2 regions of the Streptomyces sp. CA-135486 genome follow, and region 1 is predicted to be linked to the other one. Evidence: riboswitches for the same ligand, from Rfam matches in the RefSeq annotation. Region 1 holds a riboswitch; the other holds the start of a gene.
The links. A riboswitch is a leader RNA that binds a small molecule or an ion and turns the genes downstream of it on or off. The one in region 1 is predicted to bind cyclic di-AMP.
Positions count from the first base shown of each region.

Region 2: it holds a riboswitch for cyclic di-AMP, as region 1 does, so the genes downstream of both, ACQEVG_RS33300 (M23 family metallopeptidase) here and ACQEVG_RS00940 (M23 family metallopeptidase) in region 1, are expected to answer to the same signal.

Region 1 is NZ_JBNJMM010000001.1:172,737-176,352, reverse strand. Features, by position in the region: gene ACQEVG_RS00950 (PrsW family intramembrane metalloprotease) at 1-756, shown strand, start outside; partial or broken gene ACQEVG_RS00945 (aldo/keto reductase) at 848-1,054, opposite strand; gene ACQEVG_RS00940 (M23 family metallopeptidase) at 1,193-2,245, opposite strand; cyclic di-AMP (ydaO/yuaA leader) riboswitch at 2,257-2,413, opposite strand; gene ACQEVG_RS00935 (PP2C family protein-serine/threonine phosphatase) at 2,658-3,616, opposite strand, start outside.
Region 2 is NZ_JBNJMM010000002.1:3,000,420-3,004,035, reverse strand. Features, by position in the region: gene ACQEVG_RS33310 (carbohydrate kinase family protein) at 1-249, shown strand, start outside; gene ACQEVG_RS33305 (SGNH/GDSL hydrolase family protein) at 299-1,090, opposite strand; gene ACQEVG_RS33300 (M23 family metallopeptidase) at 1,253-2,197, opposite strand; cyclic di-AMP (ydaO/yuaA leader) riboswitch at 2,200-2,359, opposite strand; gene ACQEVG_RS33295 (alpha-galactosidase) at 2,746-3,616, opposite strand, start outside.

The DNA of each region.
Region 1 (3,616 bases):
TTCGCCTTCACCGAGAACATCCTCTACCTGGGCAACGCCTTCGGCGAGGACCAGGAGATAGGCACATCCGGCCTCGCTTCGGTGACCGCGGCGACCTTCTTCGTACGCGTCGTCATGTCGCCGTTCGCGCATCCGCTCTTCACCGTGCTGACCGGCATCGGGTTCGGCGCCGCCGCGCTGGCCGCGCAACGCCAGAAGATACGCCGGATCGCGCTGCCGCTGCTCGGCCTCGCCCTCGCGATGTGCATGCACGCCCTGTGGAACGGCTCGTCGTCGCTCTTCGGCCCCTTCGGCTTCTACGCCGTGTACGGCGCGTTCATGGTCCCCGCCTTCGGGCTGCTGACCTGGCTGACGATCTGGACGAGGCAGCGCGAGCTGCGCACCATATCGACGGAGCTGCCCGCGTACGCCGCCGCCGGCTGGCTGATGACGGCCGAACCGCGCGCCCTGTCCTCGATGCGGGCCCGGTCGATGGCGCGCGACGTCGCCCGGCGGACGCACGGACCGGCCGCCGCGCACGCCGTTGCGGAGTACGAGCGGTTCGCGACGACTCTGGCCTTTCTGCGCCACCGGGCCCACCGCGGCGCGGCGGGCCCGGACTTCGTGGAGCGCGAGCAGGAGCTGCTGCACCACCTCTGGCAGCGCAAGCACGTCGCGGGTCCCGCGCTGACATACGCGGCGCAGGCGACGGGCCGGGTGCTCACGCCGCCGCCGTACCGCGACTACGGCGGCTACAACCCGTACCGCAATGGCTAGGCCCTGTCCGGCCGGCTGACAGCAGCCGCCGAGCGGGGCTACGCCGACGCCGCCGTCAGCTCGGCCACCTCCTCGGCCGTCAGCTCCAGCTGACGGTCTCGGACTCGCCGCCCTCGTTGCCCGGCGCCCATGCCGAGTAGGCGTCGGCGGTGTCGACGAAGTTGCCTCCGGCAGCGGCGTACGCGTCGAGCACGGCGAAGGACTGTGCCTGGTCGGCGGTCCAGCCGAAGACGTTGCCGCCGAGGGCGAGCGGGAAGACGGCGAGATCGGACGGCCCAAGCGTACGGAGAGAAGTCATGGGTTGATCAACGGCCGTACGGTGCGACCTATTCCACACCGCACCTCCCGCAGGGCCGCCGCCGCGTACGGGGGAGCGCGGCGCGCGACAGCGCCCCACGCGCCGAAGGACGCGAGGGGCGCAGAGCCGTGCGGAACGTCAGACGGTGAGGCCCTTGTCGCGCAGCCAGGTCATCGGGTCGATGCCCGTCCCGCCCGCCGTGTGGACCTCCAGGTGCAGATGCGGGCCGGTCACATTGCCGGTCGCACCCACGCGGCCGATCGTCTCGCCCGTCACCACCTTCTGGCCGGCGCTGACCGAGATCGAGGACTGGTGGGCGTACCAGATCTCCGTGCCGTCATCGAGCTCCAGCACCGTGCGGTAGCCGTAAGAGCCGGACCAGCCCGCCGACTTGACGGTGCCGCTGTGGACCGCCTTGAGCGGCGTGCCCGTCGGCGCGGCGAAGTCCAGGCCGGTGTGGTAGCCCGAGGACCACATGGAGCCGGCTTCGCCGAAGGTGGAGGTGATCGTGTACGAGGAGGTGGGCAGCGAATAGCTCGCGGCGAGCTTGGCAAGGCGCGCGGCCTCCGCCTTGGCCGCCGCGGCCTTCTCGGCCGCGAGCTTCTCCGCCTCGGCCTTGGCCTCCGCCGCGGTCTGCTGCTTCCTCGCCTCCGCCGCGGCCTTCTCGGCCGCGAGCTTCTCCGCGGCCGACTTCGCCTCGGCGTCCGCCTCCGCCTGCTGCTGCTCGGCCTGCTGGAGGATGCGGGCGCGCAGCGCCTCACCCGCGCCTGCCGCGCCATCGGCAGCGGTCTTGGAGCCCGTGTCCGAGGCGAGCGCCACCGCCGTGAGCGGGGAGGTGTTGCCGGCGTCGTCGTCCGAGGAGTCGTCGGACAGGAAGGAGCTCACGCCAGGAAGGGACTTGGCGTCGGGCAGGTTGTCCGCGATCGAGTCGGGGAGCGATATGGAGACCGGCGGCTTGCCCTGCGCGGTGGCCATGCCGCCCGCGCCGACCGCGGCGATCACGCCGACGCCGAGCACCGTGGAGCTGCGGGCGAGACCGCCGCGCTGCTTGACGACACGGTGCCGTCCGCGCACCGGACGAACGGAGTCCTCGGTGGGGTTCCATTCCTCCCACGCCCGCTCCGCCCCCTCTTCGCCGCTGAAGAAGTCGGGCCTGAAGGGTGCTTCTGGGGCAGGGGTGTTGGACGCCACTGAGGCGTACTCCTTTCCTTCCTTCTCGCCTACCGGGTTAGCTGACGGGTTCGGAGCAGGAAGGTCTCCTACGAGCGCTTCGGCCGCGGAAAAGAGCGGCAAAAGATGCCCGATTCACCCCAATTGGTGGTTCCCCGGTTCCCTTGCGGGATTCGGCGCGTGCGCACGGTGCCGTCTCTTGCGACGGCTGGGACGACCGCGCTGCGTTATCGAACGTTAATAGACGCCAGGGCCGTATTCCAAGCTGTTCCGGGTGATCGTTAACGAGTTCGTCACGGACTTAACGGGACACAAGCGGCCGGATACGGGCGACTTGATCACCTCTTCCCTCACACCCTCACCTGACGGTGATTCATCTGTTGTGCGGAGAGGTGCACTTCGACTACGCACAGTGCAGGTCCGGCGGCCGCCCTCACTGAGTCTTCGCTCGGACCACAGGCACGGTCCTGCGGCGGCCCGGCTGCCCCTTCGCGGGACGGCTGACCGCCAGCAGAGCCAGGTCGTCCGTCAAGCCGCCACCGGTATGCCGTCGTACATCGTCGACGAGCGCGTCCAGCAGCTCCTCGGGCCCGGGAAAGAGCCGGCCGTCGAGCTGCACGGCCGGGTCGTAGAAGACGCCGTCCGCGTTGCGCGCCTCGGAAAGGCCGTCCGTGTAGAGGAGCAGCGTCGCCCCGGCGGGCAGCGGAAACGAGTCCGCGCTGTCCGGCCATCCGCTCAGCTCGCCCATGCCCAGCGGCAGCGCGGCCTCGGTCGGCACAAGCGCGTGCACCTCCCCGTCGGCGTACAGCACCAGCGGTTCCGGATGGCCCCGGTTCACCACACGCACCATCTCGTCGCGGCGCGGGATCTCGGCGATCACTGCCGTGGTGAACTCCTCGAAGATCTCCAGGCTGTCCCGCCGTGTGCCCTCGCGCGCGAGGGCACGCTCCAGGCGCTTGGCGACCCCTTCGAGCGTGGCCTCCTGCTCGGCCGCCTCCCGGAACGCGCCGATCACCACGGCCACCGCCTCGACCGCCTCCATCCCCTTGCCCCGTACGTCGCCGACCACCAGGCGTACCCCGTACGGAGTGTCCTGCACGGCGAAGAGATCACCGCCGATGAAGGCGTCCGCCTGCGCCGCCTCGTACCGAGCGGCGACCTGCAGCCCGCCGATCCGTTCGGCGGGCGTGGGCAGCACGGCGCGCTGCGCGGTCTCGGCGATGACGCGGGCGGAGGCGAGGCGCTCGCCGCTGAGCCGTACGACCCGGTTGATGATGAGCGCGAGCCCGGCGACGGTGACCACGGTGAACAGCTCGGTGTTGGCCGAGACACTGTCCAGGGTGTCGTTGTACATGTGCAGACCGACCACCGCGGCGACGGCCGCGACACCCG
Region 2 (3,616 bases), on a different contig from region 1:
TCCTACCTCCTCACCCGCGACGGTGGCAGCACCCCGCGCCCCGTCCCCGCGGCGGTGCCACCGGGTCCGGTCGTGGACTCCAACGGTGCCGGCGACGCGTATGTCTGCGGCTTTCTCTACGGGCGCCTCGCGGGCCGGGACCTGGAGGACTGCGCCCGGCTCGGCGCGCTGGCGGGCGCCCATGCCTGTACGGGCGAGGGCAGTACGGCGCTGATCAGCCCGGCCGGACTCCACTCGGACCGGGTCTGAAGAGCGGCCGGGGTGGCGGGTGCATCACGGCACCCGCACCCCGACACCGCTACAGAGGCAGCAGATTGGGGCGCTTGGCCTCGACATGGTCGCCGGAGCTCTCGCCGCGCAGTCGCCGCCCGATCCATGGCACCAGATGCGTGCGCGCCCACTGGATGTCGTCCCGGCGCACCTCCAGGGGGCCGCGCGGCGGCTGCGGCGGCCACGGCTGGTCCGGGTCGGCGGGCACCTCGATGCCGAGCACCTGGGCGGCGCGCAGCGCGACCCTGGTGTGTCCCTCGGGCGAGAGATGCAGCCGGTCGGCGTCCCAAGCACGCCTGTCCTGGACGGACTTGAGCGACCAGAGGTCCAGCACGGGGCAGTCGTAACGGTCGGCGATGGCCCGGACATGCGCGGTGTACGTGGCGATCCTGCCGCGCAGATGGCGCAGTACCGGCACGTCGCGCGTGTCGAAGCCGGTGGTCACCATGACCGTGCCGACGGCTCCGGTGAGCTCGGCGACGGCCCGCTCGAAGCGCTCGGCCACGTCGTCCGGGTCGGTGCCCGGCCGGATGATGTCATTGCCGCCGGCGCAGAACGTCACGAGATCCGGGGCGAGTTCCTTGGCCCTCGGCACCTGTTCCGCCACGATCTGGTCGAGGAGACGGCCGCGTACGGCGAGATTGGCGTACCTGAAGGTGTGCTCCGGCATCCGGTCGCCGAGCAGGACCGCGAACCGGTCCGCCCAGCCGACGTACGTCCCGTCGGGGCCCGGGTCTCCGACCCCTTCGGTGAAGCTGTCACCGATAGCCGCGTACGACCCGAATGCGCCACTGGTCTTGTCTCTCGAATCGTCTGCCACGAGCCCATATCTTTCCCTCACGGATGTGACCTACGCGACCGTAAGGAGGGGTTGACGAGGGGTGATCTATACCACCGGTCAAGTTTCGCCCAACCCGGAATACGCCGAATCCCCTCGCGCCGCTGGGGGATTCGGCACGAGGGGATCGGCTGGACCGGTGGATCAGATCGAGACGCCGTGCTGGCGCAGGTACGCCAGCGGGTCGACGTCCGAGCCGTAGCTCGGGCCGGTACGGATCTCGAAGTGCAGGTGCGGACCGGTGGAGTTGCCGGTGGAGCCGGACAGGCCGATCTGCTGGCCGCCGCTCACGCTCTGGCCGGAGGAGACGGCGAGCGAGGAGAGGTGGGCGTACTGCGAATAGCTGCCGTCGCCGTGCTGGATGACGACCTCGTTGCCGTACGCGCCGCTCCAGCCCGCGGAGACGACGGTGCCCGGACCGACGGCCTTGACCGTGGTACCGGTGGAGGCGGCGAAGTCGACACCGGTGTGGTAGCCGCTGGACCACATGGAGCCGGCGAGGTGGTACGGAGTGATGACGGTCGCGCCGCTGACCGGGGCCGTGAAGCCGGAGCCGCTGGTCTGCGAGGCGCTCGCCGAGTCACCGGAGGAGGACTGCGCGGAGGCCTTCGAGGCGGAGTCCTGGGCGTCACCGGACGAGGACTTTGCCTGGCGCTCCGGGCGCGGCTTCGACTCGTCGTGGGCCTTCGCCTTCGACTTCCCGCCGAGGGTGAGCTTCAGGCCCGGGTGGATCAGCGAGGGGTCGTCGCCGACCTGCTTGCGGTTGTCCTCGTACAGCTTCTTCCAGCCGCCGCGGACATGGTGCTCGTCGGCGATCTTGGAGAGATAGTCACCGGCGACGACGCGGTAGGTGGTGGGGGCGGCCTGCTCCTTGGCCAGCGGGGCCGCGGCGGCGGCAGTCGGCACCTGGGAGGTGGCGGCGGTCACCGCCGTGTGGGAGGTCGCGGCGGGCGCGGTCTTGCCGGCCGCGTGGGCGCCTGAGGCACCCATCAGCGGAAGGGCGATGGCGGCGCCACCCGTACCGGCGGCGACGAATCCGCGGGTGATCGGGCTGGTCCTGGGACGGCGGTGCTTACCCTTTCCGGGCATGGCGCATTCCTCTCCGGCGCCTGCGAGGTGAGCTGTCGGGTTCGGGCTGGAGATGCCCGGTCGCGGAAAAATGCACGACTTAACCCCAAGCCGTCCCGGATGTCCGGAATCGGCATACTTCTTGGGTCCCCCGCTCCTGCCACGCGTGGGTGGGTTTCGAATTCCGGTCGGCGGCAGGATTAGGCGGTCCGTCCGGATTGACGGTGACGCTAAACGAGCCGGATCAAAAGGAACAAGCCACCGCTTTCGCCGATCATGGGCCACCGTGACATCAAGGGGAAATTTCCCGTCACCCTCCGTGGACCCGGGAACCGCAACTCTCCAGCCGGTAAGGGAATTCACTCCCCGCGCGCCGCCACGGACCGTCACGAATATGATCCTGCTCACGGGTCGTACCCCATCTCCCTTGAAGACGGGGCACGTTATACCGAATCATCCAATTCGGACAGAAGCGTCATTTAATGACGATGACTCTCACTTACCCCCACATTGCTGCTTTTGCCGGAGGAAATTCCACCGCGCTGCGTCCGGTCCCGCCGCGAGTCGCCTCAGCGGCGGCGCAGCCTGATCACGGTGGCGTCCAGGTCGCCCTTCAGTCCGGTGTGCAGTCCGTGGTGCAGCAGCACGGACCCGCGGTGTACGGCGCCGGTGTCCACGCACTCGTAGCCGGCCGCCGGGTCGACGCCGCGCAGCCGCAGCCGCGGCGGCTGCTCTCCGTAGTGCTGCGCCTGCAGCCAGACGAGTACGACGGTCTCGTCGCCGCGGATGTACTGCACGGCGCTGAGCCCGCCCTCGGGCGCCCTGAGCCGGTACAGCTCGCCGTGCTGCACCAGCGGCCGGATCTGCTTGTAGAGCTCCACCCAGCCGCGCGCCTCGGCAAGCTCCTCCTCGCTCCACTCGGTGAGGTCGCCGCCGACCCCGAGCACACCGGCCATCGCGCTGACGAAGCGGAAGCGAAGCGTGCTGACGCGGCCATTGAGCTGGACATTGGGGCTGTCGGTGACCCAGGCAGCCATGACCCGCGCCGGGTGCAGCTGAGTGAAGCCCTGCTGGATCGCGAGCCGGTCCAGCGGATCGGTGTTGTCCGAGGTCCACACCTGGTCGGTGCGGGAGAGGATGCCGAGGTCGATCCGGCCGCCGCCGCCCGAGCAGGACTCGAAGGCGACGGACGGATGGGCGGCGCGCAGCCGGTCGATGAGCGCGTACAGCGCGTGCACATGCGCGACCCACAGCTTCTGCGGGTACGGTTCGCCGGGCCAGCCCGCGTCCGTGAAGCAGCGGTTGAAGTCCCATTTCACATAGTCGACGGGCGCGCTCGAGAGCAGCCCGTCCAGCCGCTCCCAGAGGTACTCCTGTACGTCCTCGCGGGCGAGGTTCAGCACAAGCTGGTTGCGGAACTCGGTCCTGGCACGGCCGGGG